DNA from 2 places in the Paenibacillus sp. ALE2 genome. Region 2 is predicted to be linked to the other one. Evidence: riboswitches for the same ligand, from Rfam matches in the RefSeq annotation. Region 2 holds a riboswitch; the other holds the start of a gene.
What was found. Region 2 has a riboswitch for ZMP and ZTP ahead of ACXHJ1_RS02190 (bifunctional 5,10-methylenetetrahydrofolate dehydrogenase/5,10-methenyltetrahydrofolate cyclohydrolase). Riboswitches for the same ligand answer to the same signal wherever they lie in the genome.
Positions count from the first base shown of each region.

Region 1: it holds a riboswitch for ZMP and ZTP, as region 2 does, so the genes downstream of both, ACXHJ1_RS08995 (TIGR01440 family protein) here and ACXHJ1_RS02190 (bifunctional 5,10-methylenetetrahydrofolate dehydrogenase/5,10-methenyltetrahydrofolate cyclohydrolase) in region 2, are expected to answer to the same signal.

Region 1 covers NZ_CM134213.1:2,054,951-2,059,627, forward strand. Annotated here, with positions in the region: gene spoIIR (stage II sporulation protein R) at 1-220, shown strand, start outside; gene ACXHJ1_RS08980 (L-threonylcarbamoyladenylate synthase) at 402-1,685, shown strand; gene ACXHJ1_RS08985 (manganese efflux pump MntP) at 1,819-2,379, shown strand; gene ACXHJ1_RS08990 (low molecular weight protein arginine phosphatase) at 2,465-3,049, shown strand; ZMP/ZTP riboswitch at 3,128-3,209, shown strand; gene ACXHJ1_RS08995 (TIGR01440 family protein) at 3,417-4,004, shown strand; gene ACXHJ1_RS09000 (serine hydroxymethyltransferase) at 4,126-4,677, shown strand, end outside.
Region 2 covers NZ_CM134213.1:558,574-563,250, reverse strand. Annotated here, with positions in the region: gene ACXHJ1_RS02195 (cyclodeaminase/cyclohydrolase family protein) at 103-741, opposite strand; gene ACXHJ1_RS02190 (bifunctional 5,10-methylenetetrahydrofolate dehydrogenase/5,10-methenyltetrahydrofolate cyclohydrolase) at 738-1,604, opposite strand; ZMP/ZTP riboswitch at 1,718-1,801, opposite strand; gene desA (Delta(5) desaturase DesA) at 2,014-3,075, shown strand; gene ACXHJ1_RS02180 (sensor histidine kinase) at 3,136-4,269, shown strand; gene ACXHJ1_RS02175 (response regulator transcription factor) at 4,266-4,677, shown strand, end outside.

The DNA.
Region 1 (4,677 bases), 1.5 Mb from region 2:
ACTGGGGCAAGGGAAAGGGCAAAATTGGTGGTGTGTGCTGTTCCCGCCGTTGTGCTTTATTGATGCAGGCAGTGGTGAAGCAGCAGCACAAACTGTATCGGCAAAAACAAGTCATGAAGACAATCGAACGAACGCCGCTGACAAGGAGCCGGAAGTACGTTTTTTCCTGTGGGATGCCCTTACGGGTCTGTTGAACTGGGTGAGTGGCTTGTTTGCCTAAATGTTTCGTCAGTGCTATGGAAAAGAGAACAACGAGTGTAAGTTTCCCCATATGTTATAATGGAACTTACGATAGATATACAGAGGACAGAGCCAATTCGAACTGATTTGTTAAAGTAGGTTTTTTGGGGATCAGGGCCATGAAATGGCCTGTATGACAATAAGATATGGGATGATCTGATATGAGTGATAAAGTGAATCAAATGCATGACATGCACGTAGGTTTTGTGAAAAAAGAGATAGCAGAGCAGGAGCAGGCGTTACAGCCTTCTCATACACACTGGTGGGATGTAAGATGTCTGGTTCCTGTAGAGAGCACGACTGTATCTGCTACCTCGTCTTTTGAGGTGGAAAAAGTGGATTCTGTTGGTTCTGTGAACAACACTGACGGGGATGGTTCTGACGAACTTTCAGCTGGACAGGCTCTGATCGCAGCGGAAAAGGGCATACGCGAGGCCGCCGTACTTCTCCAGGCTGGAGAGACGGTAGCCTTCCCTACGGAAACCGTGTACGGACTGGGGGCCGATGCACGCAGCACTAAAGCGGTGGAGGCGGTATTTGCTGCCAAAGGTCGTCCTTCCGATAACCCGCTCATTGTACATATTTCCGATGCTGCTCAATTAAAAGGCATGGTAGCGGAAATTAACGATACATCCCGAGCGCTGATGAATGCATTTTGGCCAGGACCGCTGACCCTCGTATTGCCGGTAGTGCCGCAGGCACTGTCATCGCGTGTGACAGCAGGCTTGGACACGGTCGGTGTGCGCATGCCGGATCATCCAATCGCGCTGCGCTTGATCACGGAAGCCGGTTGTCCGCTGGCTGCACCAAGCGCCAACCGCTCGGGAAGACCCAGTCCGACTCTAGCACAGCATGTGCTGGAGGACCTGGAGGGTCGCATCGGCGGTATTTTGGACGGAGGTCCCACGGGGGTGGGACTGGAGTCCACGGTAGTGCAAGTGGGTGACGACGGAACCGTCACCATTCTGCGCCCTGGCGGCGTGACGGCTGAACAGCTCGCTGCGGTTGCTCGTGCCGTCGTACTGGACCCGGCGTTGGCTGCCACAGCCGGGCGGGATGTCGACAGCCTGGCGCCGCGCTCGCCGGGCATGAAGTATACGCACTACGCGCCGCGAGGCCGCTTGAGCGTGGTACAAGGCCCGTCGCCTGTTGAAGTGACGGGCTGGATTCGCGACGCGCTGGCGGAGGCTGCCGCGCGCGGGGAGCGCACGGCGGTGCTCGCGTTCGACGACCATGCCGCCGGCTACGCCGGAGAACGGGTCTACACGCTGGGCAAGCTGGACGCGCTCCATGAGGCGGCGCAGCGCCTGTACGGCGTGCTCCGACGCTGCGATGAAGACGGCGTCACCTACATTTTGGCGGAAGCCTGCCCGCCGAAGGGATTGGGAGACGCCGTCATGAATCGACTGCTTAAAGCGGCAGGTCATCGAATTATCCGATTGTAGCTTCTGTAAAGTATGGAGTCTCTTATTTTAATTCCTCCTCTCTGTTTTGGGTATTTTTAGTACCTGCTTGTACTGATTTGCCCCTTGTCCGCATAACGTGTACAAGAACAGACGGATAATGGAGGGATGGAGTATGCTGGCAGCCTCTGCCGATGCTGGGCAGGTTGTAACGATTCTGATCATGGCGGTAGCGCTAGGGATGGATGCGCTGTCGCTGGGCGTAGGGATCGGTATGAAGGGGATACGCCTGCGAGACGTGCTGCGCATCAGCATTGTGATTGGTTTTTTTCACATCCTGATGCCGTTGCTGGGAATGTTCACAGGCCATTATATGAGTTCTTTATTAGGCCATGTGACGACCTATTTCGCAGGGGGATTACTCATCCTTTTGGGCGGGCATATGGTGTACAATTCCTTCAAGGGAGACGGCGTACACGTATTGGATCATCGGTCGCCTTTGGGTCTTTTGCTATTTGCACTTGGGGTGAGCATTGACTCATTTTCTGTGGGAGTGTCCCTGGGGATGTTCCAGAGTGACCTGGTGCTGACTGTTCTGGCCTTTGGTTTTTGCGGGGGAGCGATGGCGATGCTGGGGCTGTTACTGGGGCGCAAGGTCAGCCGCAATCTGGGGGATTATGGAGAAGCGGTGGGCGGTGCCGTTTTGCTGGCATTCGGTTTTATGTTTATGTTTTGATTTTAACGTAGACAGTGTAAAATAAATACAGGATTTGAGTAATCCTCTGTTTATATATTTTTTCAACATACGGGGGGTGAAGACGTTGAAGAATATCTTATTTGTATGCACAGGGAACACCTGTCGCAGTCCAATGGCTGAGGGGATGCTGCGTAAGTTGGCTGCTGAGCATGGACTGGAACTGGAAGTGCGTTCCGCTGGAGTAGCTGCGATGGACGGGGCGTCGATATCCCGGCATGCAGAGGCGGTTCTACGTGATCACGATATATCCGATCAGATCACTTCAACCCCTTTAAGCGACGGGCTTGCCGAGTGGGCACATCTGATCTTAACCTTGACGCAAGGACATAAACAGCATGTCATTCAACGGTTTCCACAAACGGCGGGCAAAGTATTTACGCTGAAGGAGTATGTGGAGGACCGGGACGCAGTGCTGAAGGACGTACAGGAATTAGACGGCTTGTATGCTTCACAGCAGTTGATGGCTTCACTTGGACAAGAGCTATCAGCGCAGGAACGTGAGCGAATGATTGAATTACATCAACGGATTCCGGGCTTCGATATCTCAGATCCGTTTGGCGGTTCGCGGGAGGACTACGATGTCACAGCTGCGGAAATCCGTGTAGCTTTGCATAAGTTGCTGGACAAGCTAAAGGGATCTTCCGAATAAAGTCGGTACCATTCCTCTATTTTGTACGGAATCTGTTGATTTTCGACAGTTAATCCGTTAAGATAAGGTGGAAAAATGAGAATCCGATGTAACTGGCGACAAAAGTGGGATTAACCACGATGGAGCATCGGATATACGGCCGGTCGCCTGGGCAAAAGAGCAATTCCACATAGGTGTGGACTGCTCTTTTTTCGTATACGAGCTACAGCAGATCTTCTGTTGCCTTCTTGTTCTTCCATTTTTTCTGCTCGAAATCTGAAACATCGGCTATAATATAGTCAGATTGTGATCAGGAGAGAGTGTGTTGAACTTGGGGCATGGGACCATGCCTAGTCTCTGAGAGGCTGTTCAACCAAAGGAGGTTCCAATGGTAGAACAATTGGATCATGAGATTTCACTCGAAGCACAGACCGCTTCTGTCGTGCGGGAAATTGCAGAAGTGGCCAGTCTTAAAGCTGGTCGCCTGCTGGTTATTGGCGCAAGCACGAGTGAAGTGGCTGGAAGTCGGATCGGCACAGCAGGAGCGCTGGATGTGGCTCAGCAAGTGTTGTCTGGAGTAGAATCCGTTCGCAGAGAGTATGGCTTTGATGTGGCGTTTCAATGCTGTGAGCACTTGAACCGAGCACTGGTCGTTGAACGTTCTCTACTGGAGCGATTAGGCCTGATGGAGGTTGCGGCTGTTCCTGTTCGTACAGCAGGGGGCTCTATGGCTACCGTTGCCTATCGCTCTATGGACGATGCGTGTCTGGCGGCGAATGTGCAGGCTCATGCCGGGATAGACATCGGCGAAACGCTGATTGGCATGCATTTGCGCCCGATTGCCGTTCCGTTTCGCCCAAGCCTTCGCTGGATTGGTGAAGCACGTGTGACGGCTGCGTTCACTCGTCCTCCACTTATTGGCGGACAACGGGCAGTGTACAGTCTGGAACAAGAAGCCGGCGGAAACTGCGATTAACATTTGGCATGTCGGCATGTTTGTACTGATCTTTTTTGCATTGATGATGAGGTACCCAACAGAGGAGCAGGCATTTGCTTGTATACCCAACAATTTGACCATGGAGAGGGAGTAATCAATCATGATGGAACATCTGCGTAAAAGTGACCCGGCAGTGATGGAAGCAATGGGGCTTGAACTGAAACGGCAACGCCACAATATCGAGCTGATCGCATCTGAGAATATCGTCAGTGAAGCAGTAATGGAAGCCATGGGCTCCGTGCTTACCAATAAATATGCTGAAGGTTATCCGAACAAACGCTACTATGGTGGCTGTGAGCATGTAGATATCGTCGAAGATATTGCACGTGACCGTGCGAAAGAACTATTTGGCGCCGAGCATGCGAACGTGCAGCCTCACTCTGGAGCGCAGGCTAACATGGCGGTATATCTGGCAGCTCTTCAACCTGGAGATACTGTACTGGGTATGAATCTGGCGCATGGCGGCCACTTAACACACGGAAGCCCGGTTAATGCCTCCGGTTTGTTGTATAACTTTGCTGCTTACGGTGTACGTGAAGACAACTTCCGCATCGACTATGATGAAGTGCGCAAAGCAGCCTTCAAGCACCGCCCTCGTCTGATCGTAGCTGGTGCAAGTGCATATCCGCGTACTATCGATTTTGAAGCCTTT
Region 2 (4,677 bases):
AAAATAACCTCCAAATCCAACAAATAGAGATGGATTTGGAGGTTATTTCTGTTAGCAAGTAGGTAGAATATATGGGTTAGCACAGCTAGTGCGTAGTATGAGCTAACTACTTGCGATTCGACTGCGCACAGTCAATAAGGTTTGCTCTTTAATTTGTCCGATTTCACGGAGGAGTGTGGCTGTTTTGGCTTCGTAGGATTGTTTGACATCCAAGTCTTTTAGCGAGGCAAGGTTAATATCAATGGTGAGCAGGGCGGATTGAGCGGCTGCTTCAAACAAAATCGCACCGATGCCCAGATCGGAGATCACATTTTTATTGGATATTTCCACAATGTTGTAGGCTTGTGATAGTCCGTCCCGGCATACTTCCAGCAGGCGCATAGGTACCTCAATGGCAGCAATCACAGCTGTTTGTAAGGAATGGGTACGATAGCGCTTTTCTTCGTCTGTTTCTTTGGGCAAACGCAGCGCGGTCATGTACTGTTCAAAGGATTGGATGTCTGCGGCCATCAGTTCCTCACAATGCGTAGACAATCTTTCCATACTGCTAATGACTTGCACCATTTGTTCACGGAATTGCGTGTATTTTTCTCCTTGTGAAAGGTTGGCGGTCATGGAGGTCATCGCTGCGCCTAGTGCCGCAGCCAGCGCGGATACACTTCCTCCACCAGGGGTAGGCGCTGCACTTGCAGCTTCTTTCAGAAAATGTCCGATGGACTGGTTCCACGACAGTTCACTCATGAATAAACCACCTCTCTGGAGTAATGTTGCAGACGTATCGCTTTGAGCAGATTTTTGTACAAAATTGCGGTCGTTAGGGTGCCCACGCCACCAGGAACGGGAGAAATGGCATGTACCTTTTCTACAACGTCCTGAGCAGCGTCCCCCACAATTTTACCCTCCAGCGTCTCATTAATTCCTGCATCCACGAGAATCAGACCTGGGTGAACCATATCCTGCGTAATCACATCAGGACATCCGACTGCGACGAAGGCAATGTCTGCATGGCTCAGATGCTCTGCAATATCACGCGTACCTGCATGACAGGCGGTGACGGTGGCATTTTCTCTTTGCAGCATGTGGAAAAGGGGAAGTCCCACTGTTTGCCCGATGCCCACGAGCGTGACATTTTTGCCTGTCAAGGAGTGGCCGTAATGCTTGAGCAGTTCAATACAGGCTTGAGGTGTAGCGGGGTATAGCCCTGCGTCACCCGTAACGGTAGCCAGCTTGTTATTAGGTGTAATTCCATCAATATCCTTGTAGGGGGCGATGGACTGCTTAATAACGGAGGCAGAAAGATGTTGAGGAAGCGGGAGTTCCAGCATAATGCCATGTACATGGGATGCATCATTTAGGGTACCGATCACGTGCAGAAGTTCGGCTTCGCTTACATGACGATTAAAAGTATGGAGATGAAATGAGATGCCCAGCTTCTCTGCTATTTTTTGCTTGGTCCGTGCATAGTATGCAGATGCCGGATCACCCTCTACCAACAGGGTTGCCAGATGGGGACGGTGTCCTTGCTGTTTCATTTGCTCTACTTGGGAACGGATCGTTGCATACACTTGCTCAGCTGCTTCTTTGGATTTCATGATAATAGCCATAGTCCGAGCCTCCTCTGAATTTATCGCATAATGGAATCAACAGGGTGTCATGGTCTTAGAAAACGAAAAAAAGTATTTGCACAAGGTCGTCAAGACAGACGAATCCTCTGCAAATACTTCTCCCAGGCGAACGGTACGCTTGATTGTATGCTCCCTCGTGGTTCATTCCACTGACTTCGCCAGTCACATACAGCGTTATATATCTTATATTTTAACAAAATAACAGCAGAAAAGAAACCCGTGAACATTTGCCAAACAGGTTTGGTTAGTTGTCTATATGACAAATGTCATATGCCTGAACTGACGTTTATGACTACAGCAGATACAGCGGTCTCCTTATACTGAGCTTAGATCAACATGTACGCCTGACAGGATTAAGGTATGGGCTGCATTTTAAAGGAGGATCATAATGGGTATGACACAACTCCCGTTAGCTCAATTGAAAAAAAATATGGCTCCCTACGAGAAAATAAACACGAAATCCAGCGTTCTGCAACTGTTCAATACCTTGGGACCGCTGATCCTATTGTGGTATGCCGCTTATCTTAGCCTAGCGGTTTCTTACTGGCTGACGCTTCCCATTACCATTATTGCGGCAGGGTTTGTGGTACGGACGTTTATTATTTTTCACGATTGTGGTCATCAATCTTTTTTCAAAAGTCGCAAGCTGAACGATATTGTGGGAACTATTACAGGTATTATTACGCTCTGCCCTTATCACCAATGGAAAAATAGTCACGCGATCCACCATGCAACCAGCAGTAATCTGGATAAAAGAGGCACAGGTGATATGTGGGTGCTCACGGTAGAAGAGTACACAGCAGCTTCCACATGGACACGGCTGGCCTATCGTATATATCGAAATCCTTGGGTTATGTTCGGCCTAGGTCCAATCTATACTTTTTTGATTTCCTATCGGTTTAATGTCAAGACAGCCAAACGTAAGGAAAAGATAAACACCTATGTGACGAATATATCCATTGTTGCATTGTATGCACTGTTGTGCTGGGCTATTGGTTGGCAGGCATTCCTTCTGGTACAGACGCCTATCTTTTTTGTCTCTGGTATGTTGGGAATCTGGCTGTTCTATGTGCAACACCAGTTTGAGGATTCGTATTTTGAGCATGATGAAGAGTGGAGTTATATTAATGCGGCCGTCGAGGGCAGTTCTTACTACAAGCTTCCTAAAGTATTGCAATGGATTACAGGTAATATTGGTTTTCATCATGTTCACCACTTGAGCCCGAAAGTACCAAATTACAATTTGGAGAAAGCGCATGAAGCGACACCGTTGCTGCAAAAGGCGACCACGATTACGGTGAGTAGCAGTCTGGAATCTTTGAAGTTCCGACTATGGGATGAAAGTACCAAGACCTTTCTGACCTTTAAACAAGTAAAGCCGCTGCTTAGCAAACGTGTTGGCACTTCAAAGCCCATCCCTACGCCTGTTGTAGGCACGGAACGAAAATAACGTTGTACGGAAATTGGTATGTTAAAATAAGGGGTATCTAAAGTAGAAAAGGGTGGCAGGATGCAAAAGTGGTATCAGATTTTCCAAAGAAATACGGGGCTTAGCCCTTATGTGTGGGTTGTCTTTTATATCCTGCCCTTTTATTATTTTAGCTCTTCATCTACAAGTCATATTATTCTGGGAACTGCTATTATTTTGGTGTTTTTTGCTTGTTATGTACTGGCTTTTGTCTCTCAAGGCTGGCTCATATACTTTTGGACCAGTGTGCAGATTGCTATATCGATTACGATGACGCTGCTATTTAGCTATATGTACTTTTCCATATTTATCGCTTATCTGATTGGTAATATGAAAAGTAAGGCTGCATTTACGACGCTGTATATCATTTTAATGGTGATTACGATTGGATTAATTAATTATGGGTTTGTTTCTCAAAATCCTGTATTCATTAAGCAGATTCCTTTTATCCTGCTCAATCTGATTGGTGTGATCCTCCTGCCGATTACGAACTTTAATCGCAACAAAAGTGATCGGCTTCAGGTCCAATTGGAGGATGCCAATAAAAAAATATCGGAATTGATTAAGTTGGAAGAACGGCAAAGAATCGCGCGTGACCTGCACGATACCTTGGGTCAGAAGCTGTCACTCATTGGACTGAAGAGCGATTTGGCGGGCAAGTTGCTGGACCAGTACCCGAAACGGGCTCATGCCGAAATTAACGATGTTCGTCTTACGGCGAGAAGTGCGTTAAAAGAAGTAAGAGAAATGGTTACTCAAATGCGCGGCATGAGACTAGAGGATGAACTGCTGCGTATTCGGCAAATTTTAAAGGCTGCTCACATCGAACTGACCTTGGAGGGCGACCCGAAGCTGGAGCATACGTCATTAATGAATGAAAATGTGCTGAGTATGTGTATGAAGGAAGCTGTAACTAATGTAGTGAAACACAGTGGAGCTACCGCTTGCTCCATCACCATTGAGCCGTCTCGTAAGGAATTGACCCTGCGGATTCAGGATAATGGAGTTGGTATTATGGGAGAAAATGCAGTCTTTCGGGGACATGGTCTGCAAGGCATGAAGGAAAGGCTCGAATTCGTGAACGGATGTATGGAACTGCGTTCAGATCAGGGAACGACCCTGGTCATTAAAGTGCCTAACATCACTGAAAAGCCGAATGAGGAGGTGGGGCCATGATTCGAATCGTCATCGCAGAAGACCAGCGTATGCTGCTGGGTGCTCTAGCCTCCCTGTTGGACTTGGAAGAAGACATGAAAGTAGTCGGAAAAGCAAGCAACGGGGAAGAAGCTATAGAACTGGTGAAGCTGCATCAGCCAGACATATGCATTATGGACATCGAAATGCCGATCAAGAGCGGATTGGATGCGGCAGAGGAACTCAAAGGCTTGAATTGCAAGGTGCTTATTTTAACAACGTTTGCTCGCCCCGGGTATTTTGAACGAGCGATTAAGGCGGGCACACACGGTTATTTACTCAAGGATAGTCCCAGTGAAGAACTGGCTTCCTCCATTCGCAGTATTATGGCAGGTCGACGTATTTACGCTCCAGAACTGGTTGATGATGCTTATGCCGAGGTCAACCCGC